2 linked regions of the Sinorhizobium fredii NGR234 genome follow. The protein of the gene in region 1 interacts with the protein of each later gene in a pairwise test. Links are inferred from orthologs where the notes say so. Each region holds a gene or a part of one and is shown in the gene's direction. Other genes may lie near its edges. The genes, in order: NGR_RS10535 and rpe.

The links.
Region 2: the proteins of NGR_RS10535 (region 1) and rpe interact in binary tests that used the Escherichia coli proteins (3 or more experiments, as listed by UniProt). The link is inferred for Sinorhizobium fredii NGR234 from one-to-one orthologs.

Annotation. Positions count from the first base shown.
Region 1 is NC_012586.1:2,244,500-2,259,720, forward strand. What follows is about bases 8,446-11,262. They hold NGR_RS10535 (PfkB family carbohydrate kinase), read left to right. Parts: upstream 8,446-9,342; coding sequence 9,343-10,182; downstream 10,183-11,262. Other genes in these bases: NGR_RS10530 (SIS domain-containing protein), read left to right, coding at 8,446-9,269; NGR_RS10540 (amino acid ABC transporter ATP-binding protein), read right to left, coding at 10,176-10,931; NGR_RS10545 (DMT family transporter), read right to left, coding at 10,947-11,262. In the rest of the region: NGR_RS10495 (response regulator), read left to right, coding at 1-73; NGR_RS10500 (ISAs1 family transposase), read left to right, coding at 364-1,476; NGR_RS10505 (dicarboxylate/amino acid:cation symporter), read right to left, coding at 1,631-2,959; NGR_RS10510 (sensor histidine kinase), read left to right, coding at 3,198-5,063; NGR_RS10515 (sigma-54-dependent transcriptional regulator), read left to right, coding at 5,069-6,430; NGR_RS10520 (potassium channel family protein), read left to right, coding at 6,505-7,305; NGR_RS10525 (GntR family transcriptional regulator), read right to left, coding at 7,310-8,041; more of NGR_RS10530, read left to right, coding at 8,256-8,445; more of NGR_RS10545, read right to left, coding at 11,263-11,825; NGR_RS10550 (amino acid ABC transporter permease), read right to left, coding at 11,815-12,786; NGR_RS10555 (NAD(P)/FAD-dependent oxidoreductase), read right to left, coding at 12,804-14,084; NGR_RS10560 (transporter substrate-binding domain-containing protein), read right to left, coding at 14,149-14,976; NGR_RS10565 (four-carbon acid sugar kinase family protein), read right to left, coding at 15,172-15,221. UniProt on the Escherichia coli protein: Catalyzes the ATP-dependent phosphorylation of fructoselysine to fructoselysine 6-phosphate. Functions in a fructoselysine degradation pathway that allows E.coli to grow on fructoselysine or psicoselysine.
Region 2 is NC_012587.1:1,559,211-1,574,361, reverse strand. Bases 12,390-15,136 are described here. They hold rpe (ribulose-phosphate 3-epimerase), read left to right. Parts: upstream 12,390-13,299; coding sequence 13,300-13,974; downstream 13,975-15,136. Other genes in these bases: NGR_RS18845 (hypothetical protein), read left to right, coding at 14,714-15,136; NGR_RS18850 (DUF2259 domain-containing protein), read left to right, coding at 13,980-14,717; NGR_RS18860 (P1 family peptidase), read left to right, coding at 12,390-13,230. Outside these bases: NGR_RS18925 (peroxiredoxin), read left to right, coding at 313-789; NGR_RS18920 (ferritin-like domain-containing protein), read left to right, coding at 801-1,622; NGR_RS18915 (M23 family metallopeptidase), read left to right, coding at 1,714-3,051; NGR_RS18910 (DEAD/DEAH box helicase), read left to right, coding at 3,245-4,750; NGR_RS18905 (NUDIX hydrolase), read left to right, coding at 4,762-5,169; NGR_RS18900 (TfoX/Sxy family protein), read right to left, coding at 5,187-5,504; NGR_RS18895 (NTP transferase domain-containing protein), read right to left, coding at 5,509-7,125; NGR_RS18890 (XdhC family protein), read right to left, coding at 7,122-7,826; NGR_RS18885 (XdhC family protein), read right to left, coding at 7,829-8,161; NGR_RS18880 (vWA domain-containing protein), read right to left, coding at 8,210-9,487; NGR_RS18875 (AAA family ATPase), read right to left, coding at 9,484-10,422; NGR_RS18870 (flavin reductase family protein), read right to left, coding at 10,446-10,973; NGR_RS18865 (branched-chain amino acid ABC transporter substrate-binding protein), read left to right, coding at 11,132-12,220; more of NGR_RS18860, read left to right, coding at 12,217-12,389; more of NGR_RS18845, read left to right, coding at 15,137-15,151. UniProt on the Escherichia coli protein: Catalyzes the reversible epimerization of D-ribulose 5-phosphate to D-xylulose 5-phosphate.

The DNA of each region.
Region 1 (15,221 bases):
CTATGTGAAGCTCGGCGTCGAGAACCGGGCTTCGGCCGCGGTCAAGGCGACGCAGGTGCTGCACGGGATTTGAGGAAGGGTGCGGGCCGCAGGGGACCTCTCAAGAAGTAAACTCTGGGGGTCGGCTCACCCCCTCTCGCCTGCCGGCGATCTCCCCCACAAGGGGACACAAGGTGGAGAACGGATGTGGCACGGCCGTGCCCGTTAGAAGGCTCTGCATTGCCAGAGCTTTGATTGGGGTGGTTAGGTCGCCGCGAGTCGATCTCCCCCCTTGTGGCAGGGGAATCGCATATCAGTATTAGGTATTGCCAGGAAGCTTTGAATGGATTCTTGGAAGGCTTTCTCTTTTACGAGGGCGCCTTGATGCCGTTTGCTCTGTCGATTTTACGGGAAATACATGATCCGCGCGACATCAATGCGCGGCATGATCTGGCCGAGCTGCTGTTTCTGGCGCTGGCGGCGACGCTCTGCGGGGCGAAGAACTGCGTGGAGATCGCAGAATTCGTCGAGGGCCGGGAAGCGGAACTGAAGGAGATCGTCACGCTCCGGCACGGCTGCCCGAGCCACGACACCTTCAGCCGCATCTTCCGGCTCATCGACCCGGACGAACTGGCGCGGGCGCTCGGCGCCTTTCTGGCGGCGCTGCGCCAGGGGCTGGGCCTCGGCCCGCGCCCGCGCGGTGTGGTGGCGGTCGACGGCAAGGCGTTGCGGCGCGGCTATGAAAAGGGACGCGCCTTCATGCCGCCGGTGATGGTGAGCGTCTGGGATGCCGAGACGCGGCTGTCGGTGGCGACCAAACGGGCGGAAGGTTCCGACGAGGTCGCCGCAACGCTGGCGCTGCTGAAGAGCATCGACCTGAAGGGCTGCATCGTCACGGCGGACGCGCTGCATTGCCGCCCCGACACGGCCAAGGCGCTGATCGGGCGCAAGGCGCATTATGCCCTGGCGCTCAAGGCCAATCGCGGCCGGCTCTTTGCCTGCGCCGAAGCCGGCTTCGTGGCGGCCGACGCGGCCGGTGACCTCGCCTTCCACGAGACCCGCGAGACCGGCCACGGCCGCCTCGAAACCCGCCGCGCCAGCGTCCTGCCACTCAAGGCGTTCAAGCAAGCGCCCGCCTTTCCCGGTCTGAAGGCGATCGGCCGCATCCAGGCCACGCGGCAGGGCGCCGACGGCAGGGCGGTGACCTCCGTGCGCTATATCGCCCTCTCCAAAGTACTTGCGCCTCACAAGCTCGCCGAGGTCGTGCGCGCCCACTGGACGATCGAGAACCAATTGCACTGGAGCCTCGACGTCGTCTTCCACGAAGACGACGCCCGCAGCCGCAAGGACAATGCCCCGCAAAATCTTGCCGTCATCCGCAGGCTGGCGCGCGACATCTTGGCGGCCCACCCACTCGACAAGCCCATCGCAAGCAAAATGCGCCGCGTAAACTGGAACAGAGATTTCTTCCATGAGTTCTTTACTCATATGCGATAGCCCTGCCCCTTGTGGGGGAGATGGCCAGCAGGCCAGAGGGGGGTGGGGCTCCGCACGCATCGCCTAAGGTTAAGTTTTTGCCGCAAAAAAGCGCGGCCCGGATAAACCAGACCGCGCCAAGCCGCACTCATCGTGCGTTGCCCTGGGAGGCAACTTATTCGGCGGGCTGAACCGCGATGGCCGGGATGGTCTCGACCGAGGTGTCGCCGGCAAGCGCGACCGAGAGCTGTGCCTGGTCCAGTTCGCCTTCCCACTTCGCCACCACCAGCGTCGCAACGGCATTGCCGACGAAGTTGGTGAGCGCCCGGCACTCCGACATGAACCGGTCGATGCCGAGGATCAGCGCCATGCCGGCGACCGGCACGGACGGAACGACGGAGAGCGTTGCGGCCAGCGTGATGAAGCCGGCGCCGGTGATGCCGGCCGCACCCTTCGAGCTCAGCATGGCAACGAGCAGGAGCAGGATCTGGTCGCCATAGGAGAGCGGCGTATCGGTCGCCTGGGCGATGAAGAGCGCCGCCAGCGTCATGTAGATGTTGGTGCCGTCGAGGTTGAAGGAATAGCCGGTCGGAATGACGAGGCCGACGACCGAGCGCTTGCAGCCGGCCTTCTCCATCTTGTTCATGAGGCCCGGCAGCGCCGCTTCCGAGGACGAAGTGCCGAGCACCAGCAGCAGCTCTTCCTTGATGTAGCGGATCAGCGCCACGATCGAGAAGCCGTTATAGCGCGCCACCGCGCCGAGCACGACGAAGACGAACAGGAACGAGGTGAGGTAGAAGGTGCCGATCAGCATGGCGAGGTTGGCGATCGAGGCGACGCCGTATTTGCCGATGGTAAACGCCATGGCACCGAAGGCGCCGATCGGGGCCGCCTTCATCAGGATCGCCACCAGCCGGAAGATCGGCAGCGTCAGCGCCTGCAGGAAATCGACGACCGGCTCGGCCTTCTTGCCGACCATCGCGAGCGAGATGCCGAACAGCACCGAGATGAACAGCACCTGCAGGATGTCGCCCTCGGCGAAGGCGCCGATGAGTGTCGTCGGAATGATGTTCATCAGGAAGCCGGTGATCGACTGCTCATGCGCCTTCGCCGCATAGGAGGCGACCGCCTTTGCATCGAGCGAGGCCGGGTCGATATGCATGCCGGCACCCGGCTGCACGACATTGGCGACGATGAGGCCGACGACGAGCGCAAGGGTGGAGAAGGTCAGGAAGTAGAGCATCGCCTTGCCGGCGACGCGGCCGACCTTGGCGAGATCGGTCATGCCGGCGATGCCGGTCGCGACCGTCAGGAAGATCACCGGCGCGATGATCATCTTGACGAGCTTGATGAAGGCGTCGCCAAGCGGCTTCAGCTCAGTGCCGAGCTCGGGATAGAAATGGCCGAGCAGAATGCCCGCGGCGATCGCCGCCAGGACCTGGACGTAGAGATGGCGGTAAAAGGGTGTCTTGCCGCGGACCTCCGCGGAATGCTCGATGATCATGTGATATCCTCCACTTGGGGCGCGCGCCCAGTCCGGCAACGCGCCGGGCCTCCCGGGCCACTCTTCCGAAGATCGACAGCCGCGGCTGCCTTGTGGAGTTTGTTTGCAACGGGCGTGCCAGTTTGCCGCCGACGGTTCACGCCATTGAAATCACTGCATTTTAATTGACTGCGCCTAAAGCCGCCCAACCAGAATGTGCGGAAATCCGCACAAGTCGACTGGCACGCCGGGCGAAAACATGCACAATGCCGCCATGACCGAATACCCGCCAGGCACGGACGACTTGAGCGCGCTGCGCCGCCGGGCGCATAGATCGTGGCTCCTGTTCGCGGCCGTGGCGCTCGCGCTTCTGGTCGCCGGGTTCGTGCTTGCCGGAGCATACGGCCGGTCGCAGGCTTTGGCCGACCTTGCCGAGCAAAGCCGCATTGACGCCAGCCTGAAAGCATCGCTGCTCAGGGCTGTCGTCGAACGGCAGCGCGCTCTGCCGCTGGTCCTTTCCGACGACGGTGCCATTCGCCAAGCGCTGGCTTCGCCGAATCCAAAGTCGCTGGAGCCGATCAATCGCAAGCTCGAAAGCCTCGCAACAAGCGCCGAAGCGGCCGTCGTCTATATGATCGGCCGCGACGGCGTTGCCGTCGCGGCCAGCAACTGGCGGGAGCCAACTAGCTTCGTCGGCAACGACTACGCCTTCCGCGACTATTTCCGCCTGGCGATGCGCGACGGCAAGGGCGAACATTTCGCCATGGGAACGGTGAGCCGGCGGCCCGGCCTCTACATCTCGCACCGCGTCGACGGGCCGGACGGCCCGCTCGGCGTGATCGTCGCCAAGCTCGAATTCGACGGGGTCGAGGCGGACTGGCGGGTCACGGACAAGCCGACCTATGTCACCGACCGGCGCGGCATCGTGCTGATCACCAGCCTGCCCTCCTGGCGCTTCATGACGACGAAAGAGATCCAAGACGACCGGCTGGCCGATATTCGCGACAGCCTGCAGTTCGGCGATGCGCCGCTGCTGCCGCTGCCTTTCCATCGGATCGAGGCCCAGCCGGATGGCTCCTCCACGCTGGAGGCGCTGCTGCCCGGCGACGGCATCGAGGCCTTCCTGCGCGTCGAGACGCTGGTGCCGTCGACCAACTGGCGGCTCGAGCAACTGTCGCCGCTGAAAGCGGCGCTGGCAGCCGGGGCGCGCGAGATGCGGCTCATCATGCTTACCGCGCTGGTGCCGCTCTTGGCGCTTGGCGCGTTTCTGTTGCGCCGGCGGCAGGCGATCGTATTCCGATCGGCAAGGGATCGGCTGGCGCGCAACGAACTGGAAGTGAAGGTCGAGGAGCGGACGCGTGACCTCAGCATGGCCCGCGACCGCCTCGAGACCGAGATCGCCGACCACCGGCAGACCGCCGAGAAGCTGCAGGCCGTGCAGCAGGATCTCGTCCAGGCGAACCGGCTGGCGATCCTTGGCCAGGTCGCGGCCGGCGTCGCCCATGAGATCAACCAGCCGGTCGCAACGATCCGCGCCTATGCGGACAACGCCCGGGTCTTTCTCGACCGCGGCCAGAGCGCCACGGCCGCCGAGAACATGACGAGCATCGCCGAACTCACCGAGCGCGTCGGCGCGATCACCGACGAGCTGCGCCGCTTTGCCCGCAAGGGCCACTTCGCCGCCGAGCCGACGGCAATGAAGGACGTGGTGGAGGGTTCGCTTCTGCTGCTGCGCAGCCGCTTTGCCGGCCGCATGGACGCGATCCGCATCGAGCTGCCGGCGGACGGCCTGAAGGCGCTCGGCAATCGCATCCGGCTGGAACAGGTGCTGATCAACCTTTTGCAGAACGCACTCGAAGCGATCGGCGATCGTGACGACGCGCAAATCCGGGTGCGTTGCGAGGAGACGGCGGGCGGCATTGCGCTCACCGTCGCCGACAACGGGCCGGGCATTCCGGCCGCCATCCGCGACGAGCTGTTCACGCCCTTCAACACCTCGAAGGAAGAGGGACTCGGCCTCGGCCTGGCCATCTCCAAGGAGATCATCAGCGACTATGGCGGCAGGATCGAGGTCGACAGCAGCTCCTCCGGAACGACATTCACGGTGCATCTGAAGAAGGCCTGATCGCAATGAGCGGTTCCGTATTCCTGGTCGATGACGACCGCGACCTGCGCAAGGCGATGCAGCAAACATTGGAGCTCGCCGGTTTCACCGTGTCTTCGTTTGCCAGCGCGGCCGAGGCGCTCGCGGCGCTCACCGCCGATTTCAGCGGCGTCGTCATCAGCGACATCCGCATGCCGGGGATGGACGGGCTTGCCCTGTTCCGTAAGATCGCCGAGCTCGATGCGGACCTTCCCGTTATTCTGGTCACCGGGCATGGCGACATACCGATGGCTGTCCAGGCCATCCAGGACGGCGTCTACGACTTCATCGCCAAGCCCTTTGCCGCCGACCGGCTCGTCCAGAGCGCCCGTCGAGCGCAAGAGAAGCGTCGCCTCGTCACGGAGAACCGGGCGCTTCGCCAGGCGGCCGAGGCCGCCTCGGAAAGCCTGCCGTTGATCGGCCAGACGCCGGTGATGGAGCGGCTGCGGCAGACGCTCAGGCATATCGCCGACACGGACGTCGACGTGCTGGTCGCCGGCGAGACCGGCAGCGGCAAGGAGGTCGTGGCGACGCTTCTGCACCAGTGGAGCCGGCGACGGAGCGGCAATTTCGTGGCGCTGAATTGCGGGGCGCTGCCCGAGACTGTGATCGAGAGCGAGCTCTTCGGCCACGAGGCCGGCGCCTTCACCGGTGCGGTCAAGAAGCGCATCGGCCGGATCGAGCACGCGAGCGGCGGCACGCTGTTCCTCGACGAGATCGAAGCGATGCCGCCGGCGACCCAGGTCAAGATGCTGCGCGTGCTGGAGGCCCGCGAGATCACGCCGCTCGGCACCAATACAATCCGGCCGGTCGACATCCGCGTCGTCGCTGCCGCCAAGATCGACCTCGGCGATCCGGCCGAGCGCGGCGACTTCCGCGAGGATCTCTATTACCGGCTCAATGTCGTCACCCTGTCGATCCCGCCCCTGCGCGAGCGCCGCGAGGACATCCCGCTGCTCTTTTCGCATTTCCTGAAACGCGCCGCGGCGCGCTTCGGACGGGAGGTCCCCGAGATCTCCGCGGCCACCCGCGACCACCTGATGTCGCACGCTTGGCCGGGAAATGTGCGCGAACTCTCGCATTTTGCCGAGCGGGTCGCACTCGGGGTCGAAGGTAATCCCGGCAAGCCGGCCGCCCGGCCAGGGACGACAAGCACCGGGACTTTGCCGGAGCGGCTGGAGCGCTACGAGGCCGATATCCTGAAAGAGGCGCTGACCGCCCATCGCGGCGACGTCAAGGAAACCCTGACGGCGCTCGGCATTCCCCGCAAGACCTTCTACGACAAGCTGCAGCGCCACGGGATCAACCGGGTGGACTATGCCGGGCGCACCGCCGCGGAGGAGTCTTGAGGTCACCCGTTGTTGGGCGAGGCGCCGCGGCCGCAACCGCTTGACCGCGAACGTCCTCAGCCTATCTCCAGCGGATGGACACGACCGACCGCAGGCGATCCACCCCCGCTACTCTCCGATCGCTGCGGATTGCCCTGCAGCGCCTCGAACGCGGCCGCGATCCCTCGGCGCTGCGCTGGCAGGCGCTGCTCGCTTTCATCGATCTCAGCATCCTCGCCTTTTTCATATTGGGTCCCTACCTCCGGGCCGGGCCGTCCTATCTGATCATCGACTACACGATCGCCGCCTGGATTGGCGCCGAACTGCTCGCACGCGCTGTCGCGGCCCCCTCGGCCCGGGTCTTCCTCAAAAGACCGATGACGTGGATCGACGTGGTCATTCTCGCGACGCTTCTATTCCCCGACCTGATGTTCAATTTCGCATTCCTGCGGGCCATGCGGATCTGGGCGATCGGCAGAAGCCCGCTGTTTCGCGAAGGCCTGCGGCGCATTGGCGGGGCGCATCTTCAGGACGTGGTGCGCGCCTGCCTGAACTTCCTGGTCTTCCTGTTCATGATGACGGGCTTCGTCTACACCACCTTCTTTTATGGACAGGAAGGCGTAGAAGGGTTCGTCGATGCCCTTTACTTTACCGTGGCGACAGTCACCACGACTGGCTTTGGCGACATCACGCTGCCCGGCACATTGGGCAAGCTCACCTCCGTCGTGACGATGATCATCGGCATCTCGCTCTTCGTCAGGCTCGCCCAGGCGGTGGTTCGTCCCCACAAGGTGAACTTTCCCTGCCCGCAATGCGGGCTGAAGCGGCACGACCTCGACGCCGTCCATTGCAAGGCCTGCGGCCACGTCCTCAATATTCCCGATGAAGGCGATTGAGGGGTTACTTGCGCGCGAAGCTGAAGGTGAAATGGCTGCCGCGATGATAGTCGATGGCATGGACGACGGGCGCCCCCGCCGTGCTGAAGCAGGTTTCGCGAATGAGCAGCGCCGGTCCGAAATCTCCGAGGTCGTGCCGCGCGATCACATCCGCCGGCAGCATCACGGCGGAGACGGTCGCTGACGACATGCGCGGCCGGTGTCGGTATCGGTCAAGCAGGTCGAGAAGCGAGCCGCTCCAGTCGATGTCATAAAGGCGGGTCGGAATGATGCTGCGCGGAATGTAGTCGACGCAGTAGAGGATCGGCTCATCCTTCTGCAGCCGCAGTCTTTCGAGGCGGATGACGCGCTCGCCCTCACCCAGCCTCAATTGCTCCGCGCTCACCGGGTCCGGGACTTCCTCTGCGATCGAAAGCACCTTGTTGACGGTTTGATAGCCATAGTGCCGCGTCATGTCGGTGACGCTCTCGAACACCGTTATCGGCCTGTCCACCTGGACGGCCGACATGGCGGAAACGAACCGGCCGCGCCCATGTTCGACGTAGATCACGCCGTCCTGTTCCAGCAGTTTCAGCGCCTCCCTCAGCGCCGGCCGCGAGATCTTGAAGCGCTGCGTCAGCTGCGCCTCGGTCGGCAATTTGTCGCCCGGTGTCAGCTCCTCCTCGCGGATCAGATCGGCGATGCGGTCGCGAAGCTGGACGACCAGCGTGCGCGTGTCGCGAAGGGGCTCGTCCAATTTTCTCTCCAACGGGTTTGCGGATACGACCTTCTTGTCTGACAAATCCACGACGGTCAAGAGGATGCGACGATGCCAGCAAAGCTTCGAACCCGTTTGCCGCATTCGCGTCGTTTCGACAGCCCTTGGCTCTTGACACAACCGCCCGATGTTGTCAGTTGTCTTACAACATCGCCGACGCGGTGACCATTCGTGCCTTTATCGAGAGAGAACCATGCTGAATTTCGACGAACAGAGATTTCTTCGCATCCAGTCCGGCGCCGTTGCCCTCGGGCCGCGGCTCGACGCCGTGATCCGGGCCTGCCTCGACAAGGGCGCCGAGAACATCTTCTTCCTGGGCACCGGCGGCGCCGCCATCCTGATGCAGCCGTCCGTGCAATTGCTTCAGCGCAGGTCGCGTTTCCCCGTCTTCATCGATCTTGCCGCAGAGCTTGTCGTGACCGGCTCGGCCAACCTGACGGAAAGATCGATCGTCGTCATTCCGTCCCTCTCCGGCACCACCAAGGAGAGCGTCGCGCTGCTTGCCAAGGCGAAGGAGATCGGCGCCACGGTGCTGACGCTCGTCGGACACCAAGAGTCTCCGCTCGGCAAAGGCGGCGATCATGCCTTCGTCAACTTCGCCGAGGACGACACATCGTGCGAGTCCTTCTATTTGCAATCGCTCTTCATTGCGCTCTCGATCCTGCGGCACCGCGGCGAGATCGACAATTACGAGCCGATTGTCAGCGAGTTGGAAAAGCTCCCGCGGCTGCTCCTGGACGTGAAGCGCAGCTACGAGGACAAGGCCGAGGGCTTTGCGAGAATTCTCGCCGGCTCGGACTATCATATCATCGCCGGAGCCGGGAACGCCTGGCCGGAAGCGTTCTATTACGGCATGTGTATCCTGGAGGAAATGCAGTGGATCCGCACCCGCCCGGTGCATGCCTCCGACTTCTTCCACGGCACCCTGGAACTCGTCGAGAAGGGCGTCAGCGTCGTCCTGCTGAAGGGCGAAGACAGCCTGCGGCCGCTCGCCGACCGGGTGCAGAATTTCGCGCCGAGCTACACGGACAAACTGACGGTGCTCGATACGGCGCAGTTCGAGCTGCCGGGCATCTCGGCGGAAGTGCGCAGCCTCGTCTCGCCGATCGTCCTCGCCACCGTCCTCGAACGGATCAGCGCCCATCTTGAAGTCATGCGCAACCATCCGCTGACGACGCGGCGCTATTACAAGCGCGTTGCCTATTGAGCGGGCAAGCGACACGAGAGGTCGCGGGTGCAACGGCATCCGCGACCCTTGCTGCACAAGTTCCGAGACAGCCATGACCCGCTTCCGCCTCGCCGCCGTCGGCGACAACTGCATCGATCGCTTTCGGCCGCCGCTTTCCCAGTCCTATATCGGCGGGAATGCGGTCAACGTCGCCGTGCAACTCGCTCGCCTCGGTCATCAATCCTTCTATTTCGGCGCCGTCGGCCGCGATCCGGACGGCGCGAAGGTGCGTCGCCTGCTCGAGGAAAATGCGGTCAGGCTCGACCACCTGCAGGAACGCGACGGCAATACCGCCTATACGGACATCGACGTCACGCCCGTCGGCGACCGGGTCTTCGTGCACGAGGACTTCGGGGTCTGCGCCGGCTATCGAGCCACCCCGGCCGAGTTTGCGATCCTGAAGACGATGGATCACGTGCATATCGGCTGGCTGGATGATGGCGGAGCGCTGCGTCGCGCCCTTTCAGCGGCCGGCGTCAGTGTCTCGCAGGATGTTTCGGTCAACGCTTCGGCCGACGATCTCGGGGTCGAGGGGCTGTCGATCGCCTTCGGATCGTCCGGCGAGAACGACGCCGAGGCCGAGCGCCTGGCCGCCGCTTTCCTGTCGAGCGGCGCCCGTCTTGCCGTCGTTACGCGCGGTGGCCGCGGCTCGCTTGCGAGCGACGGCACGGAGCGCGCCGCAGCCGGCATCCGCCCCGTGAAGGTCGTCGACACGACCGGCGCCGGAGACAGCTTCATCGCCGGCTTCATCGCCGCCCGGGTCGGCGGTCGCTCTCTGGCGGAATGCCTGCAAGCCGGTCGCGACCTCGCCTCTCTCACCTGCACCCATGTCGGCGGCTTTCCGCAGGCGCCGCAGCCGCTCTGCCCCTTCTCAGATGCCCCTTCTCAATGAAGCAGCTGGCTCAGGAACAGGTTGGCGCGGTCCGTCCTGGGGCGAGCGAAAAACGCCTCCGGTTCGCCCTCTTCAACGATGCGGCCGCGATCCATGAAGATCACCCGGTCCGCCACCTGACGGGCAAAGCCCATCTCATGCGTGACGCAGACCATCGTCATCCCCTCATTCGCCAGCGCCACCATCGTGTCGAGCACTTCCTTGACCATCTCCGGGTCGAGGGCCGAGGTCGGTTCGTCGAACAGCATCACCTTGGGATTCATGCAGAGCGCCCGGGCGATCGCCACCCGCTGCTGCTGGCCGCCCGACAGCTGGCCCGGATACTTATGGGCCTGTTCGGGAATTCGAACGCGGCTGAGGTAGTGCATGGCGATTTCGGTCGCCTGACGGCGTGGCATGTTCTTCACCCACATCGGTGCGAGGACGCAGTTCTCCAGGATCGTCAGATGCGGGAACAGATTGAACTGCTGGAACACCATGCCGACGTCGCGGCGGACAGCATCCACCTTGCGCTCGTCCTCGCCGACCTCGATGCCGCCGACGGCAATATGCCCGCTCTCATGCGCCTCGAGGCGATTGACGCAGCGGATCAACGTCGACTTGCCTGAGCCCGACGGACCGCAGATGACGACTTTCTCACGCGGCGCGATCGACAGATTGATATCGTCGAGGGCGTGATAGCGGCCGTACCACTTGTGGACGCCGCGAAGGGTGATTTCCGAACTCGTCATTCCGATCGAAGTGGGCATTCTTGTCTCCCGGGATTACTTGAGCACCAGCCAGCCGGACAGCACGATGACCATGGCACCGAGGACCGTGTGGTATTCGACCGGAGTGGCAAAGAACAGCACGCCGTAGAGGCAGCCCCAGACGATCTGGCTGTATTGAAACGGCGCCACCACGGAGGCATCGCCGCTGCGGAAGGCGCGCACTAGCAGGAGGTGCCCGCCAAGCAGCAAGACGCCGCCGGTGCCGGCGGCGGCGAGATCGAATGCGCCGACCGGCATGAGGCCATTGCCCGCCAAGGCAGCAGCCAGGGCCACCGCAGCGAGAACGACGAGGAGGGTGGAAACGAGTGCCAGGTCCCGCTCCCCGGCTCGCGCGCGCCGCAGGAGAACGAGCGACAGCGCAAAGAGGAGGGCGGATGCCGCCGCCGCGGCATGTCCGAGATTGAGAGGCGCGATCCCCGGCCGCAGCGCCACAGCAACGCCGGCGAAACCGATCGCCACGCCGGTCCAGGCAAGCGGCGAAAGTCGTTCGCCGAGGAGGATGCAGGCCAGGATCGCCACCATAAGGGGTGTCAGGAACGCCAGCAGATAGGCCTCCGCCAGCGGCAGAACCGAAAAGGCGTAGTGGATGAGCAGCGTATCGGCGGTAAGCAGCAGTGCTCGCAGGAGAGCGAGGCCGGGGTGGCGCGGCAGGAGCGCTTTGACGGCACCGGTCGCCGCCGCGTGAAATCCGAGGAAGACGAGCGCGGCGACCGTGACCATGAAGGTCACCTGCGGCACCTGAAAGCGCTCGGAGAGCAGCTTCACCAGCACGTCCGCGCCGGAGAAGACCGCGAAAGAGATGAAGCCGAGCGCGGCGGCGCGCAGATTGCGCGTGCCGGTGCTTGCCGGCGCGACATTCGCATCAACGGACATTGAAGCGGCCGAAGCGGGCTTCGATGCGTGACTGGAGAAATTCCAGACAGACGGAGAGAAGCCAGTAGATCATCGAGGCGGTGATCAGCATCTCGATATGACGAAATTCCGTCTGCCCCTGGGTGCGGGCGAGATACATGAGCTCCCAGACGCCGACGACCGACACCAGCGAGGAATCCTTGAGCATAGCGATGAACTGGTTGCCGGTCGGCGGGATGATGACGCGCATCGCCTGCGGCAGGATCACCAGTCCCATGGTCTGAGCCGGGCTCAGGCCCAGAGCCGTAGCACCCTCCGTCTGGCCGCGCGGGATGCTTTCGATGCCGGCCCGGAAGATCTCGGTCATGTAGGCGCCGTAGCACAGCGAAAGCGCCAGGATACCGGCAGGCACCGCGCTGATGACGTAGCCGACCTGGGGCAGGCCGAGATAGATGATATAGATCTGCATCAACAGCGGCAGGCCGCGAAACAGCGAGGTGTAGAAGGTGGCAAATCCGTAGATGACGCCGTTCTTCGACAGCTTTGCGATCGCCCCGGCGAGCGCAATAATCGTGGCCACCGCGATGGAGATCACCGATATGTAGAGCGTCGTCACGACGCCCTGAGAGACCAGGAAGCCGATCTTCCTGGCAATGAAGGCGAAGGAAAGGTCGAACGAATAGAAGAACAGCATCAGCAGCGCGAAGAGCTCGATCCAGACGCCGACCACCTGCAGGTGGCGCGGCAGCTGGCGCAGGGCCTTCCAGTTCACTGCCGCCGTCAGCGCGATCAACAGGGCCCCGAGAAATTGCCCGAGCGACGGATGGGCGGCGAGCCAGTCGGATGCCGCCGGCAGCAGATGCGCGATCCAGGCCGGGCTGATGCCGAGGCCGTAGATTGCAACCGTCACGAGCGCGAGCATCAGCAGGAGACCCGTGCGTCGCGCCGCATCCGGGTAAGTCAGTACCAAACGACCAATCATTGAGAACTCTCCGGCGTTCAGGCAGCGCGCTCGCGCCACCAGTCCTGAGCCTGCAGTTTCCAGTAGGTGAGCTGCGCCACGGCGAGACCGGCATATCCACCGGCCCAGACGAGCCCGAAGGGCTTGAAAAGCCTGTAGCGGTCGGATTGGCCGAGGATCGCCTCGGCAAGCAGCTTCCCGCCGATCGCCGTCGTGTTGAGACCATGTCCGCCAAAGGCCGTGCAATGCCAGACGCCCGGCTGCATCTCGCCGATCTGGGGCATCAGATGGCGGGCATAGGACATGAGACCGGACCAGGCGAGCTCGGTCTTTAAGTCTTCGAGCTGCGGATAGGTCCCGACCATTTCTCGCCGCAACTCCTGTGCGAGCCCGGCCGGCGACGCCGCCCGGGTGGTGATCCGTCCGCCCCACAGGAGCCGCTTTCCATTGTCCACGAGACGGTAATAGTCGCCGGCGCGGCGGTTGTCGCCAACCGCGTTCCCGGTGGCGACCGCCGTGCGGATGAGGTCCGGGGCTTCCTCCGACAGCATCACATAGGTGGCGATCGGCAGGAAGGCGCGATTCAACTTGCCGTTCAACGCCCCGGTATAGCCACCGGTGGTGAAGACGACCCGGCGCGCACGGACCTTGCCACGGATCGTCTGAACGGTCTTTTCGGCTCCGTCAAGCGCCGTCCCGATGGCCGCCGACCGCTCGTAGATCCGCCCGCCGAGACGCTCGACCTCATCCGCCACGCCCCGCAGGTAGTTCAAGGGATGGATGTGAAAGGCGCGACGGTCGCGCAGGCCGTGGAAGTAGCGCTTCGACTTGAGGATGGAACGCAGCTCATTGGTGCCGAGATATTCGAGCTCGTAGCCGTAGGCGCGCTTCATCTCGTCGGCATGCGCTTTCAGGCTGCTGCCGTCGTCATAGCGCAGCACGCTGATCAGTCCGGGCTGCGCACGTGCACTGTCGATCTTCAACGTCTCGATCGTTTCCCGAACGAAGTCGACCCCCTCGATCGAGAGGAGATGCAACTGCCGGGCGGCGTCGCGGCCGGTTCTGTTGGCGATCTCGCCACTGCCGGTGGCATAACCGGGACTGACGAAGCCGCCATTGCGGCCCGAAGCACCGAAGCCGACACTCTCGGCCTCGAGCACAACCACGGACTGGCCCGACCGCGCGAGCTGCAGCGCCGTTGTCAGACCAGCAAGCCCGCCGCCGATGACGACGCTGTCGCATTCGACCGTCTCGGACAGCACTGGTCTGACCTTCGCCTCGGCCATGGTCTGTTTGTAGTAGGTATCGGGATAGGACATGGTCATCCGCGGATCGATCGCATGGACAAGGTTGCGGGCGGCTTCGCCGCCCGCGGTGAACGGATCAGTCGGCGCTGTAATCCTTGCCGTACCACTTGGTGGTGAGGGTTGCGAGCGTACCGTCCCTCTTCATCTCGGCAAGGATCTCGCCGATCTTCGTGGTCCAATCCGGATCGACCTTCTCGGCAATCACCACCAGCGGCTCCCTGAAGGCGTATTCGCCGTCCAGAACGCGGAGCGGATAACCGTTCTTGATGGCATTCATGGCGGTCTGCTCAGGCGCGATGACGGCGTCGAGCCGCACGCCGTCCCCGAGGCGCAGATCGTCGAAGGGCAGCATGGAATCGGCGAAGGTGCGGATCTCGCCCGGCTCGAGCTTGTACTCGACCGGCGGCAGGCCCGGTGCGTCGATCTCGAGCTGGCGACGAATGAAGTCTTCGGAGGTCGTTGCGGTCTCGACGCCGATGATCTTGCCGTTCAGATCGGCGACGGACTTCGCCTGGCTGTCCTTGTGAAGAACATAGACATAGGGGCTGTAGTAATAGATTCCGGCAAAGTCGATCACCTGGGCGCGCGCCTTGGTCGGCGTGACGGAACCGACACCGAGATCGTAGCGCCCCTGCCAGCGGCCGCCGGTCAGCGTCGCCCAGTCGGGAGTCTCGAAGCTGACCTCGACGCCAAGTCGCTTGGCGATTTCCTTGGAGACGTCGATGTCGAAGCCGACCATCTCGTTGCTGTCGTCGAGATAGCTCTGGGGCGGCCAGCCGCTGTTGGTGGCGACGACCATGGCCTTCTTGTCCATGACCCGGTCGAGCGTTTCACCCGCCTGGGCAACGGTCGCGAATGCCAATGCGGCGGCGCCGATGGCGAGCTTTGCAAACAGTCTCCTCACGCATTCCTCCTGTTCAAAATCGGTTAGCCGAAAGTTCCCAGTTATGTAAGATGTCTGACAACTGAATTTGTAAATGCAACCATCTTGCTGTCAAGGCCGAATGGCCGCTTTATCCATGAAACGAAATGATGAGGCTATGCGTATTGGTGATGGCAGGGCCCGGTGGCGACCGCCGCCGGCCGTGCGCATCGGGCGTCAGCAGGCAGCCGGCCAGCCGCTGCGGATCATCGAGAAATAGTCGTCCA
Region 2 (15,151 bases), on another replicon or contig:
ACCAAGTCACCACGCTTCGCTGTGGGTTGCTGTGGAAAGCGCGCCACAGCCTACCGCAGGTTCTCCCAGATCGGCATCGACCCAAAGATAAATACATGCAGCAGTTGAAAGCACGACGGCGCTGTGCGTCTGAAAGACCCATGGTGCCGGGGTGCCTCTGTCTTGCGACGTGGCATTCATCATGGCTCATAGCCATGAAAGCCGTCGGGTAGCTGTCAAGGCAGCCACAAACCTGCTGGACGGACCGCGACGATCTTGGGTATCCCCTATGTGCGAAATGTCGACAAAACTTGGCGTAAGAAAGGCTTAATCATGGCACCATTGCGACCCGGCGATCCTGCCCCGGATTTCGAACTCGCTCGCGACGGCGGCGGCTCGATTTCACTGTCTGCTCTTCGCGGCAAGCCGGTGGTGTTGTTCTTCTATCCCAAGGACGACACGAAGACCTGCACCGTGGAAGCAATTTCCTTCTCGAGCCTTTCGGAAGAATTCACTTCGGCCGGTGTGGCGCTGATCGGCATCTCGCCCGACTCGGTCAAGAGCCATGACCGCTTCGCCAAGAAGCACGACCTCAGCGTCGCGCTCGGGGCGGACGAGGACAAGACAGTGGTCAACGCCTATGGCGTCTGGGCGGAAAAGAGCATGTATGGACGCAAATACATGGGTGTCGAACGCACGACCTTCCTCATCGATCCAGATGGCATCGTCAATCGGATCTGGGAAAAGGTCAAAGTGGCGGGGCACACGGAGGAAGTTCTCGCCGCGGCGAAAACTTTGCGCACCGACTGAGCGAAAGGCCTGTGCTTCCGCAATTCCACAGTCTGCGCGGCGCCGCCGTCGAAGCGATACGCGCCAGTGACCTGGCGGTCAAAACCGAGCTCGCGCAGGAGGCTGCGCGTCGCTGGCAGGCGCGAACGCTCTCCTTGCGCTCGCCGCTCGATCGGCCCGTTCCGGCACGGCCGGGCCGGCCGGAAAGGCCCATTCTCACGCCGCCGACGCAGGTCAAGCGGCGATCCCTCGGTTCCTTGAAGGGCCGAATCGCCCTCCTCCATGCGATTGCCCATATCGAATTGAATGCCGTCGATCTCGCGTTCGACATCGTCGCCCGCTTCGCCACGGAGCCGGTGCCGCAATCCTTTTTCGACGGATGGATGCAGGTGGCTTTCGAGGAGGCCAAGCATTTTCGGTTGGTGCGGCAAAGGCTTAACGATCTGGGCGCCGATTATGGCGACCTGCCGGCCCACGACGGTCTGTGGCAGGCCGCCCACGACACGCGCAACGATCTGACCGCCCGGCTTGCCGTGGTGCCGCTCATCCTGGAGGCGCGCGGCCTGGACGTCACGCCGGCACTGCAGGCGAAGATGCGCGAAACCGGCGACGATGAAAGTGCTGCAGTTCTCGACGTCATCTATGAAGACGAGAAGGGCCATGTCGCCGTTGGAGCAAAGTGGTTCCGCTTCCTGTGCGCCCGACAGAAGAAGGATCCGGCCGCGACCTTCCAGGCCCTCGTGCGGGCAAACTTCCGTGGACCGCTGAAGGCACCCTTCAACGACATCGCGCGGGCCGAAGCCGGCCTGACGCCATCATTTTACCGGTCGATGACCGCCTCCAGGAACATCTGACGGGCGGCGCCCTCACGCTTTATTAACCCTAATAAAGTGTAATCACCTCGGGGCAAGCGCAAGTTGGGTCGCATCTGGCGGGGGTGACGTGGTGTCTATTCGTCCGGAAAACCGGAGCTTCGGAAAACGTCGGCAAAGTCACGTCCTGATTCTCGCCAGCGGCGACAGGGTTCGTCACATGACGGTCCGTCCCTGGATGGCTGCGGCTGCGGCATCGCTTATCGGCGTGTTCGGCATCGGTTATCTCGCCGCGTCCACCTATCTCGTGCTTCGCGACGACCTGATCGGCGGTACGATCGCCCGGCAGGCGCGCATGCAGCATGAATACGAGGACCGAATCACGGCGCTGCGCGCTCAGGTCGATCGGGTGACGAGCCGACAGTTGCTGGATCAGCAGATCGTCGAGGAAAAGGTCGACAAACTCCTGCAGCAGCAGTTGGAGCTTTCTTCACGCAGCGGCAGGCTGGGGACGCTGGCCGAGAGCGCTGAGCCGCCGACGGCTAGCGGGGACGCGGCCGCATTGCCGGATGCCGAACCTCTCGCCTACGAAAAGCGGACCGACGCAAAGGACGGCATCCAGGCGATCGAAGAGATCATGGGCATCGCAAAGGCAAGCGCCGAACCGCCGGCGCATGCATCTGCGCTCGGCTATGCGCCGGAAGCGCAGGCAAGCGACCCAAGGGAGACCGCTTCCGATCGGACGGATCGCATCTTTTCAAAAGTTACCCTCTCGCTGAAAGGCATTGAGCGCGATCAACTGGCGCATGTTCGGCAGTTGACAAGCAATGCGCAAAGGACCTCCGACGCGATCAGGACGATCGTCGAACGCACAGGCTTTGTCCTCCCGGTTTCGAAGACCGCAGAGGCTTCCGCGCCTGCCGTTCCGGCCGACGGAACGGCGATCGGCGGACCCTATGTCGAACCACAGAGCCAGGATCCTTTCGAACAATCCCTCACCACACTCGACAATGCGCTTGTCGACCTGGAAGAGACCCGCGACGCTGCGCGAAAACTCCCCCTCGAAAGTCCGGCGCCGGCAAGTGACATCACGAGCAGTTTCGGAAATCGGCTGGATCCCTTTCTGGGGCGATTGGCGCTCCACGCCGGAATCGACTTCCGCGCCGCGACCGGCACTCGCATTCGCTCGACCGCAGCGGGAACCGTGACAGCGGCAGGGCCGGCGGGCGGATACGGCAACATGGTCGAGATCGACCACGGCAACGGTGTCTCGACGCGCTACGCGCATCTCGCCGTTGTCCTCGTACATGTCGGCGACCGAGTCGAGGCCGACCAGGTCGTCGCCCAATCCGGAAGCACTGGGCGGTCGACCGGCCCCCATCTGCATTATGAAGTTCGCGTGGGCGGCCTGGCGGTGGATCCGATGCGGTTCCTGCGCGCCGGCACGAAACTCGCCGGCTATCTGAACTGACAGCATCCTCTTCAACCAACGCCGGCAGTTGACGGGAAAAGCGATAGATTCGCAGTTATTTACCGTGCGACGCGTCAACGTGCTGGATTTCTTGACTTTAGGCGCCTTTCGTCTTAAGAGCGCCGCCACAGGATGGTGATTTTCCATCGATCGATCAGTGTTCTAGCGAACCGGAACGGAAACAGATTCCCCTTTGACCAATTTTGCTGACCTTGGCCTGAGCCAAAAAGTTCTCTCCGCAGTTACCGACGCGGGCTATGCAACGCCGACACCGATCCAAGCAGGCGCCATTCCGCCGGCTCTTCAGCGTCGCGACATCCTGGGCATTGCGCAAACCGGCACGGGCAAGACGGCATCCTTCGTTCTGCCGATGTTGACGCTGCTGGAAAAGGGCCGTGCGCGTGCGCGCATGCCGCGCACCTTGATCCTGGAGCCGACCCGCGAGCTTGCGGCGCAGGTGGCAGAGAACTTCGACAAGTACGGCAAGAATCACAAGCTCAACATCGCGCTTTTGATCGGCGGCGTCTCCTTCGATGAGCAGGACCGCAAACTCGAGCGCGGCGCCGATGTCCTGATCTGCACGCCCGGACGCCTGCTCGATCATTTCGAGCGCGGCAAACTGCTGATGACCGGAGTGGAAATCCTCGTCATCGACGAAGCCGACCGCATGCTCGACATGGGCTTCATTCCGGATATCGAGCGGATCGCCAAGCTCATTCCCTTCACCCGGCAGACGCTGTTCTTCTCGGCAACGATGCCGCCGGAAATCCAGAAGCTCGCCGACCGGTTCCTGCAGAATCCGGAGCGCGTCGAAGTCGCCCGCCCCGCCTCGACGGCAAATACCGTGACGCAGCGCTTCGTCGCCGCGCATGGAAAGGACTACGAAAAGCGCGCCGTGCTGCGGGATTTGATCCGCGCCCAGGGCGAACTCAAGAACGCGATCATCTTCTGCAACCGTAAGAAGGACGTCGCCGAGCTCTTCCGCTCGCTCGATCGCCATGGCTTCTCGGTCGGCGCGCTGCACGGCGACATGGACCAGCGCTCTCGCATGGCGATGCTGGCCAATTTCAAGGACGGCAATATCCAGTTGCTCGTTGCTTCGGATGTCGCGGCGCGCGGGCTCGACATTCCGGACGTCAGCCACGTCTTCAATTTCGACGTGCCGATCCACGCCGAAGACTACGTGCACCGCATCGGCCGCACCGGCCGGGCCGGGCGTTCCGGCGCTTCCTTCACGATCGTGACGAAGCGCGACACGAAATTCTCCGATGCCATCGAGAAGCTGATCGGCCAGACGGTCGAGTGGCTGAACGGCGATCTTTCGCAACTGCCCGAGCCGATGGAAAGCCATGACGGCCGGCGCGAGCGAGGCCGCGACGGCCGCAAGGATCGCAAAAAAGATGTGGAACGCTCCGGCCGGGCGCGTGGCGATCATAAATCCGATGCGGCCCGTATCGATAATGTGACCGAATTCGAACCCGTCGCAGAAAGGGCAGAGGCCGTGAAACCGGAACGTAGTGCCGACCACAAGCAGGGACATGCGAGCCGCAACGATCGCCTCGGTCGGGCGCAGAACGCCGCCAATGACGACAATCGCGACCGTCGCCACCGCAATCGTCGCGATCATGACGATGGCCCGACGCCGGTCGGCTTCGGCGACGAGATCCCGGCCTTCATGCTGATCGTCGGCAAGGCCTGACCTCAAGCGCCATGGCCTTCCCGGGCATCGATTTTCCTGGTCTCGGCTGCGGGCTTGCAATCCTGCGGGAAGGCAAGATCCTTCTCTGCCGGCGCCTGAAGGCACCGGAGGCCGGCCACTGGAGCATCGTCGGCGGCAAGGTCGACCATATGGAGCGTGCCGAGGATGCCGCTCGCCGGGAGGCCGAAGAGGAAAGCGGCCTGTCGATCCATTCGTCGCGGTTTCTCTGTGTCAGCGAGCAGATGATCGAGGCCGATGGCCAGCACTGGATCTCACTGATCTACGCGACCGATGATTTTTCGGGCGAAGCGCGCCTCACCGAGCCGGACAAACTGTCCGATATAGGCTGGTTCGATCTTACCGCCCTGCCCCAGCCATTGTCCCGCTTCGCTGCGGACGCGGTCAGCGCGCTCGGATAAGGTACTCTCATGGCCCGTCATTTCTTCGCCCTGAGCGCGGCCGTATAGGCCAACTTCACCCAGCGGGCCATCTCATCCGGATCGTCGTAGGCCGAATCGGGGATGCTCCAATAGGGCATTTTCACTGGCTTGCCCTTGCCGTCATAGGCCCATTGCCGTGCGCCCGCTTCCTCGAGTGCCGGAGCCGTTTCGGCATCGCCTTTCAGAAGGATTTCTCCGTTGACCTCGACCGCGAGGATGACGCCATCGCAATAGATTCCCTTGCCGCCGAACATGCGGCGAATGGTGATCGGCCCCAGGGTCTCGAACATCTCCTCGATCGCAGCATTGTCCATCGTGTCAGCCCTTCAATATTCCCCCGGCGGCCAGGATCGCCTCGGGCGTATCCACATCGAGACGCGCCGCGGCACCCAGTTCGACATCGATCACCGGAAGGCCACAGCGCTCGACGATGTGTCTCGCCCCGACGTCGCCTACGAGTTGCCGGACGGCGGCAAAGGTGGATTTCGGCAGGATGACCGGATTTCCGCGCTGGCCTTCCGTCACTGCGCGGACGACGGCGCGGCCGGATTCGGCGCCGAAAGCGTCTATCATCTTTGACAGGTGCCCATCTGTAAGGCCGGGCATATCGGCGAGCATCACCAGCATGCCGCCCGCCCCTTCGTCCACCGCGGTCAGACCCGCGACAAGTGACGACGCCATGCCGCTCTCGTAATCGGGATTCGAGACGAGCGCGACCGAAAGGCCGGATAAGGCGGCCCGGATCTCCGCCTCCCGATACCCGGTAACCACGACGACCTTGCCCTTGCCGACAGAAAGGGCCGTCTCGACCGAACGGCGGACAAGCGGGATGCCGTCGAACTCGGCAAGAAGCTTGTGCTTCCCTGCGGGCCCCATACGGCTTGCCCGACCTGCCGCCAGTACGACGATCGCGACTGGGCCGGGCTGCGGCCTGACGGCGACTTCCCGCGGCTGCGGCCGTGTCGGGATTTCTTTCAGCAGTCCACCGACGCCAAGCCCGGCGATATCGGTCGGACTCGGCCACTCACCGGCGAGCAGACGATCGAGGATCCAGTCGAAGCCATTTTCTCTCGGGCTGCGGGCACATCCGGGTGCGCCGACGACGGGGATGTCGCCGAATCGGCCAAGTACGAGCAGATTGCCCGGGTCAACGGGCATGCCGACGTGCTCGACGGTCCCGCCGGCGCGCCGGATAGCGGCCGGCACGACATCCTCAGGGTCAGCGACGGCGGACGCGCCGAAGATGATCAGCAGGTCGTGGGTAGACCGGAGTTCGGCAATCTCTGCCGCGACGGCCGTCTCGGTGTGAGCGACGCGACGCTCGGTATCCAGACTGCTGCCAGCTTGTGCAAGCCGCCCCGCCAGCACGGCCCGCGTCTTGTCCATCACCTGGCGCTTCAGCGAAGGCAACTCGGTTGCGATGAGGGCCGCACGTTTCGGCACGAAGGGCTTCACGTCAAAGGCGGGCTCCGCGCGAAGCACCGCCGCCGCTTGCTCGACGAACTTTCCCGGCACCGCCAGCGGGATGATCTTGATCGTCGCCACCATATCACCCGCATCGACGGCGACATGGTCGGCAAGACAGGCAAGCGTGATCGCGGGATCAATGCGGTTCACGCGGTCGACCGTCGCGCGATTGGCGACGAAGAGACCCGACACCGTCGCATACACATTGACGCGGCCGGTTGCGGCGGACGAGAAACGAAGACGATCCGGGGAAATCGCGGATGCAATCCGAGCCGCGGCCTCGTCTTCCGGCAAATCGTCGGGTTCGAGTCTGGCAACGACCACCTCTCCCATGCCGGCATCGGCAAGCATCGCCAGATCATTCGCGCTCAGACGACGACCCTTGGCGAGCTTACCTTCCCCAGTCTTTACGGCGTGGGCCAGAATGGCGCCTTCCGCTTCGGCAAGCGGCACTGGACCAAACCTCATGCCGCACGCCCCTGTTCTCCACGATCGCGGTGACGCAGCGCGCCGATGATTTCGGCAAGGACGGCAATGGCGATTTCCGCGGGGCTCGCAGCGCCGATGTTCAGGCCGATCGGCGCCTTGATCCGGCCGATCGCCTCTTCCGGCACCCCGGCCGACCGCAGTCTCTCCACGCGGCTCGCATGAGTCTTACGGCTGCCGAGCGCGCCGACATAGAAGCAACCTGCGTCCAGGGCGGCTCGGATTGGATAATCGTCGATCTTCGGATCGTGGGTAACCGCAGCCAGTGCCGTATAGGGGTCGAGCGGTCGCATCGGCAGGACATCTTCCGGCCAATCGGCAAGAAGCTCGACGCCGTGGAAGCGCTCGGCCGTCGCGAATGCGGTGCGCGGGTCTATGATGGACATATCGAACCCTGCGACCGGCGCCAGTCGCGCCAGCGCCTGCGAGATATGGACGGCGCCGATGACCACCAAGCGCGGCGGCGGCAGATAGGTGTTGATAAAGACGGATCGCTCAGCGAGCGTCGCAAGACTGGGGCGGCCCGAACGAAGCGTTTCGGAGATCCCCGCCTCCCATTCGGCCGGGAAACCCTCGCCCTCGATGAAGACTTGGGCGCGGCCGCTCGAAAGATCATTGACGACCACGGCCGCCCGCCGTGCCGCGCGCGCTTCGTTCAGCTTCTCAAGGGTAGACAGTTGCATGGTCAGCCGTCAATTCGCTCTAGAAAAACCCGGATCCGACCGCCGCAGGAAAGGCCGACACGCCATGCCGTTTCGTCGGCGACGCCGAATTCGAGGACCCTTGGAACGCCTGAGGCGATGACATCGGCTGCTTCGCCGATGACGGCACCTTCGACGCAACCGCCCGACACCGACCCTTCGAAGGCGCCCTCGCCGTCAATCACCAGATGACTGCCGACGGGGCGCGGTGCAGACCCCCAGGTCTCGATGACCGTCGCCAAGGCCACGGCCCGGCCTTGCCTATGCCATGCCTCGGCAATCTCCAAGGGATCGAGAATCTTTGCTTCATTCGTCATCATGGCACTCCGCCTCGCCCTCTTAGATCATGACGATCCGGTCGCGTTTCAACCCACATTGTCGTGAGCTTCATCGGCCGCGCGCTGGGGGTGAAGAAAGCGTCGTGGGTCGGCGTCGCGGCTCGCTTCCCCCGACAGCGACTTCACCAGTTCGGCGACGGATTCCAGATTGTGCACCGTTCGAAATTCATCGACGTGCGGCAGCATCGCCCTGACACCGCGCGCCCGCGCCTCGAAACCCTCGAAGCGGAGCAGCGGATTGAGCCAGATCAGCCGGCGGCAGGAGCGATGCAGGCGATCCATCTCGATCTCGAGCTGCACCGCGTCGTCGCGCTCGAGGCCGTCGGTGATCAACAGGACAATGGCGCCCTGCCCCTGGACGCGCCGAGACCAGCGACGATTGAACTCATGCAGGGTTTCACCGATGCGCGTACCGCCTGACCAGTCCTTGACCGCGGCGACGCATTCGTCAAGCGCTTCGTCGGGATCGCGGTTGCGCATCTGCCGGGTGACGTTCGTCAGCCTCGTGCCGAAAAGAAAGGTCTGGACGCGGTGTCGCTGCTCTGTCAGCGCGTGCAGGAAATGCAGGAACACCCGCGTGTACTGGGTCATCGAGCCCGAAATATCCGCAAGCGCCACGAGCGGCGGGTGAACGAGGCGCGGCTCCCGGAAACGCGGCAGGATGAGCTCGCCGCCGAACCGCATGGCATCGCGCATGGTGGCGCGCGGATCGATCCGGGCTGGCCGATGGGAAGGGCGGAAGCGCCGTGTCCTCACCCGGTCGAGCGGCAAAAGCAACGACGAGATCGCCCGCCGCGCCTCGCCGATTTCTGCGGCGGTCATCTGCGCAAAATCCGCCTTGCGAAAGAGCTCCCGACCGGAAGCGGTGTAGCGCGCATCGATCTCGATTGCCTGCTTCTCTCCGGGCGGTCGATCGTCATGCCGCCCGCTGAGGAGCGCTTCGCCGAGACGTGCCGCGCCCGCTCGCCGCGGCTGATTTTCACTGGCGCGTGCAGGAGCGACGGGCGACAGCAGCGCGATCATCTTCCGGACGAGATCGCGCTTGCGCCAGAACAATCGAAACGCCTCGTCAAAGAGCGCCTGGTCCTCATGCCGCTTCACCAGCGTGCATTGAAGCGCGGCGTAGAACTCGCGGCGCGATCCAATGCCGATTGCGCCGACCGCCTCTATCGCGTCCGCAATCGCACCAGGACCGATCCGCATGCCTGCCCGCCGGAGAGCCCGAGAGAAGAACACGATGTTGTCCGCAAATCGTCCGCTCGCCCGGTGTTGGTAGAGGCCGTCTGCAGGGGACCTGGCGGTCATGATGTGAGCTCGGCGGCCATGAGGTCGCGCTTGACCTCTTCCAGCAATTTTCGCCCCTCGGCACCCTCTATCCGGGCAATGTCATCCTGATACTTCAGGAGCGTGCCGAGCGTGTCGGCCAGCGTCTCCGGGTCGAGCGCCAGCGCGTCGAGCTCGGTCAGCGCTGTCGCCCAGTCGATTGTCTCGGCGACACCGGGGTTCTTGAAGAGATCGACCGTCCTGAGTTTCTGGACATAGGCGACGATCTCTCGGGAGAGCGCCGCGTTGCAGCCGGGCACCTTGCGCCGGATGATCTCCAGTTCCTGCGCGGCATTGGGATAATCGACCCAATGATAGAGGCAGCGACGCTTCAAGGCGTCGTGGATTTCGCGAGTCCGGTTGGTGGTAATGATGACGATCGGCGGCTCGTCCGCCCGGATCGTTCCAAGCTCTGGAATGGTCACCTGGAAATCGGAAAGTACCTCGAGGAGGAATGCTTCGAAGGCTTCGTCGGTGCGGTCGAGCTCGTCTATCAGGAATACCGGGGCGCGGCCGCCATTCGCCGAGATGGCCTGCAGCACCGGACGGCGGATGAGGAACCGCTCCGAGAAGATGCCGCTTTCGACCTTTTGCCGGTCGACCATGCCGGCTGCCTCCGAAAGGCGGATTTCCAGCATTTGCGCTGGGTAGTTCCATTCATAGACGGCAGATGCGACGTCGAGCCCCTCGTAGCATTGCAGACGGATCAGCGGTCGATCGAGCGAACGGGCGAGCACCTTGGCGATCTCGGTCTTGCCGACTCCCGCCTCCCCTTCGAGAAACAGCGGTCGCTTCATCCTGAGTGCCAGGAAAAGAACGGTCGCGAGAGCGGTACCGGCGAGATAGTTCTGCGACTTGAGCAGCGCCATCGTCTCGTCGATGGACTGGGGCATCCGGCCTGTCTCGTGTTTCGCCATATTCGCTCCTCTCTCGAGGAAAATTATAGCGTGCGGTATCCCCGGTCCACATAAATGAGCGGCGGTGCCTTTTCGCCGATTCGCACGTCCACCACTTCGCCGAAGAGGATTGCATGGGTGGCCATGATCTTCACTTCGAGCAGACGGCAATCGAAGGCGGCGATAGCGTCGACGAGAATCGGCGATCCGGTCGCCAGCTCAGTCCAACGGCCGAGTGCAAAGCGGCGCTCCATATCAAGCTGGTCACGTCCGGAGAAGGCATGTGCCAAGGCGAGATGCTGGCTACCGAGGACGTTCAGCGCAAAGCTGTCGCCGCGCAAAAAGATGTCGTTGCGCGAATTCGCGGCATTGAGGCAGGCGAGAATCGTCGGCGGATCGTCCGACACCGAGCAGGACGCGGTAATGGTTACGCCGCGCCGCTCGGCACCATCCGCCGCCGTGATCAACTGCACGTGATGGGACAAGCGGCTCATCGTATCGCGATAGGTTATCGGGTCCAGCCGGGTCTTCTCCAACACATCACGCTCCGGATCGGTATCTCGCACATACATAGACTGTCGCGAAAAATATGAAACTAGGCCGATCGAGATTCTTGCCAATGCGCGACGCCGATGACGCACTGGGGCGATCGTCGTTTCCAGGCCCATCTTTTTCCTTTGACGAGTTCTGCCACTCCCTTAAAACATGGCGTGCGATAGCGGGAAAAAACATGCTGAAATCAATTGGTACGAGCCTTCTTGTCGCTGCGCTGACGCTGACCTCTCCCGCGTTTGCGGCCGGCCTGAAGATTGCCGTCGTCGCGCCCGCCGATGGCCCCTTCGCGGCGCTCGGCAAACAGATCACCGATGGCGCCGCCTTCCAGGCTGCCGATCGGGGAAGCGAGATCGTACCGATCGCAGAGAGCTGCGATCCGGCCGGCGGCGAGGCGTTGACGAAGGCGCTGCTTGCCAGCGGCGCCGAGGCGGCGATCGGCTTTCTCTGCACCGAGAGCCTGGAAGCGGCGCTGCCTGCCCTCGCCGAGGCCGGCATTGCCGCGATCACCCTCAGCGTCCGCTCGGATATTCTCATGGAGGACGCCATCAAGAAGAAATGGCCGCTCTTTCGCCTGGCACCGAGCGGCAAAGCCGAGGCCGCGGCGATCACTGATGCGATCGTGACCAACTGGAGGGACAAGCCGCTGGCGCTCATCGACGACGGAACGATCCATAGCCGCGAACTCGTCGAAAGCGTCCGCAACGCCCTTGCCGAGATCGGCCTCACCCCGGTTTTCACCGACACCTACCGCCCGGCCCAGGAACAGCAGGTGAGCCTCGTTCGACGCCTGGCGAAAAGCGGCGCAACGCATGTGTTCACCGGGGGCGACCGCAACGATACCGCCGTCATCGCCCGCGACGCAAAGGCAGAGAATGTTCCGATAACTCTGCTTGGCGGCGATACGCTGAACGCCGCTGATCTCGACGTGCCGCTGGAGAATGGCGTTCTGGCCGTCACCATCCCCGACGCGGCCCGGTCGAGCGAGGCGGCGCCGGTCGTCACGGCAATGCGTGCCGCTGGCATTGAACCGGATGGTTACGTTCTTCCGGCCTTTGCAGCGGTGTCGCTTCTCGAGCAGGCGAAGGATCAAGCGGAGAAAGATGATAAGGCTGTCCTGGACGCTCTTTCGAAGGGGCCTTATGCGACCGCCCTCGGGCCGGTCCGCTTTGACATTACGCACGAACGGGCCGGGAGCCCCTACACTCTGATGCAATGGCGGGACGGCCGTTTCGCGGCCGCCACGGAAACAGGCAAGGCTGAGTGATGCGCAAGGGACCGACCAATCTGATCACCGACGTCGCGGGGATCCTGGTCGGCAACGCCGAGGATCACCGGCTGAAATCCGGCGTCACGGCGGTGCTTTGCGATCCGCCGGCTACGGCGGCGGTCCAGGTTCTCGGCGGCGCACCGGGTACGCGCGAGACCGACCTGCTGGCCCCGCACAATACGGTCCAGACCGTGGACGCGATCGTCCTATCCGGCGGCTCCGCCTTCGGCCTGGACGCGGCCTCGGGCGTTCAGGCAGCCCTTCGCGAAATGGGCCGCGGCTTTCCCGTCGGCCCGCATCGGATTCCGATCGTTCCGGCGGCGATCCTGTTCGATCTGATGAATGGCGGCGAAAAGAACTGGGGACAATTTTCGCCCTACCGCGACCTCGGCTACGCCGCGGCACGTGCTCAGGCCGGCGCCTTCACGACCGGCAGTGCCGGAGCCGGAACCGGAGCACTCACCGCCACCCTCAAGGGCGGCCTCGGTTCCGCCTCGACGATCCTTGCGAACGGCATCACCGTCGGCGCGCTTGTCGCCGTCAACGCGCTCGGCTCGGCAACCATCGGCGAGACACGCCATTTCTGGGCGGCACCCTTTGAGCTGGATGGCGAATTCGGCGGGCTCGGGATGCCTTCTCCCTGGCCGCAGGATGCGGCGCAGCCACGGCTCAAGTTTCGCGAGGCGGCGGCCGCAGCCGCCAATACGACCATTGCCGTCATCGCCACCGACGCGGCTCTCTCGAAGGCCGAGGCGAAACGTCTGGCGATTGCCGCCCATGACGGCTTCTCCCGGGCGCTGTGGCCGTCCCATACGCCGCTCGACGGCGATCTGGTGTTTGCGCTCTCGACGGGCGCCAGCGGCAAGAAACTCCTGCTGGAGGATTTCATCGACTTGAGCGCCGCGGCGGCGGCAACCATGGCAAGGGCAATCGCGCGGGGCGTGCATGATGCCGCGGCGGCCGCGGGCGACCTCAAGCCCGCCTGGTCGGCATTGCCAGATAACTGAGGCCCGCCCTCGCATGTTGTTTGCACGGTCGCGGGATGCTATGGGCGCGGCAAAGACCGGAGGCTGTTCATGACCCACCCCATTCGCATTGCCCCATCGATCCTGGCGGCCAATTTCTCCAAGCTCGGCCAGGAGGTCCGCGATGTCGTCGATGCCGGCGCCGACTGGATCCATCTCGACGTCATGGACGGGCATTTCGTGCCGAACATCACCTTCGGTCCCGACGTCATCAAGTCGCTGCGTTCCTACACGGACGCGACATTCGATTGCCACCTGATGATCGCGCCGGCCGATTCCTTTCTCGAAGCCTTTGCCAAGGCCGGCTGCGACATCCTCACCGTCCATGCCGAAGCTGGCCCGCATCTGCACCGTTCCTTGCAGACCGTGAAGGCACTCGGCAAGAAGGCCGGCGTTTCGCTCAATCCCGCGACGCCCGAAAGCGCGCTCGAATATGTCCTGGACAGCCTCGATCTCATTCTGGTGATGACGGTCAATCCGGGCTTCGGCGGCCAGAAGTTCATCTCGGTGATGGAAGAGAAGATCCGCCGCATCAAGGCAATGGTCGGCGACCGGCCGATCGAGATCGAGGTGGACGGCGGTATCGCGCCGGAAACCGCCGGTGTCGTCACCGGTGCCGGGGCCAATGTGCTGGTCGCAGGCTCCGCCATCTTCAAGGGCGGCTCCGTCGAAGCCTACCGCGCCGCCATCGAGGCGATCCGCACGCCGGCCGAGAAGGGTCGCTGATGAGCATGCGGGCGGCGGTCGCGACTGCAGTCCTGATCGCAACGGTGAGCGCCGCGTCGCCAGCGATCGCCGGCGACTATGCCAGTTTCCAGCCGATCGGCTTTTCCTCGGACGGCAAGGTCTTTGCCTTCGAGGAACACGGCATTCAGGATGGCTCCGGCTTTCCCTATTCAGCGATATACATCCTCGACACCCAGACCGACACGTTTCTGCCAGGTGCGCCCGTGCGGGCGCGCGTCGAGGAGGACGGCGGCGCCTTGGCGAAAGCTCGCCATGATGCGCGGCGGCGGGCGGCGCCGTTGATCGACGCCTACCGGCTTCTCGACACGCCTGGACTGCTCGCTGCCTATAATCCTGTGACGGAGCCCGACGCAGCTGATCACAGGCTGAAATACGATGCATTTCCCGCCGACGCGGCGTTTCGAAAGACTTACGAGCTCGAACTCGAGGAGAAGCGTTTCGAACCCGAGGGGATCTGCAAGGATCTCCTGAAAGAGGTCAAAGGCTTCCGCCTGGTGATGACGGAGAAAGCCGGACAGCCCGTGTCCGAGGTCTTGCAGGATGATGGCCGCATTCCGGAGAGCCGCCACTGCCCGACCGGCTACCGCATCGGCGGCGTGGTGACTCATGTCAATGACGACGGCTCGCAAGTCCACGTCGTCATGGTCCTAGTCAAATCCCTCGGCTTCGAGGGTACGACCGACGGCCGCTGGATCGCGGTGCCGACCTGGCCCGGACGATGAAGGAACAGCCGGCCTCGCGCAGGCGCGTCGTCGCTCCCACCGGTTATCAGAGACGTGGGCGCTTCCTTCGTGCCATCCCGTCGTGGCGGGAAACATTGCTCGGCGGTCCTGCCTGGGGTCTGACGATGGCGTTCTCGGCCTGGTACGCGCTCTGGCTGCGCGAGCATGACGCGACGTTTCACCTGGAAAGCATCCTGCTTCTCTTCGCCTCGGGCGGCTTCATCGCCTGGCCGCTCTCGCTCTTCGCCGGGCGCTGCATGGCGCAGGATCGCGCCGTTGAAACACGCTTTGCTGCCTATCTCCTGTGCCTGATTGCCGGAACCGTCGGGGTAACGGCGCTGCTATTTGCCCTCGATTATCGTATCTTCTATTCGCAGTGGCATGCGGCGACCGGCTCGCGCATCTGGTTCTACCAGGCGCTGTTCACGTCGCTC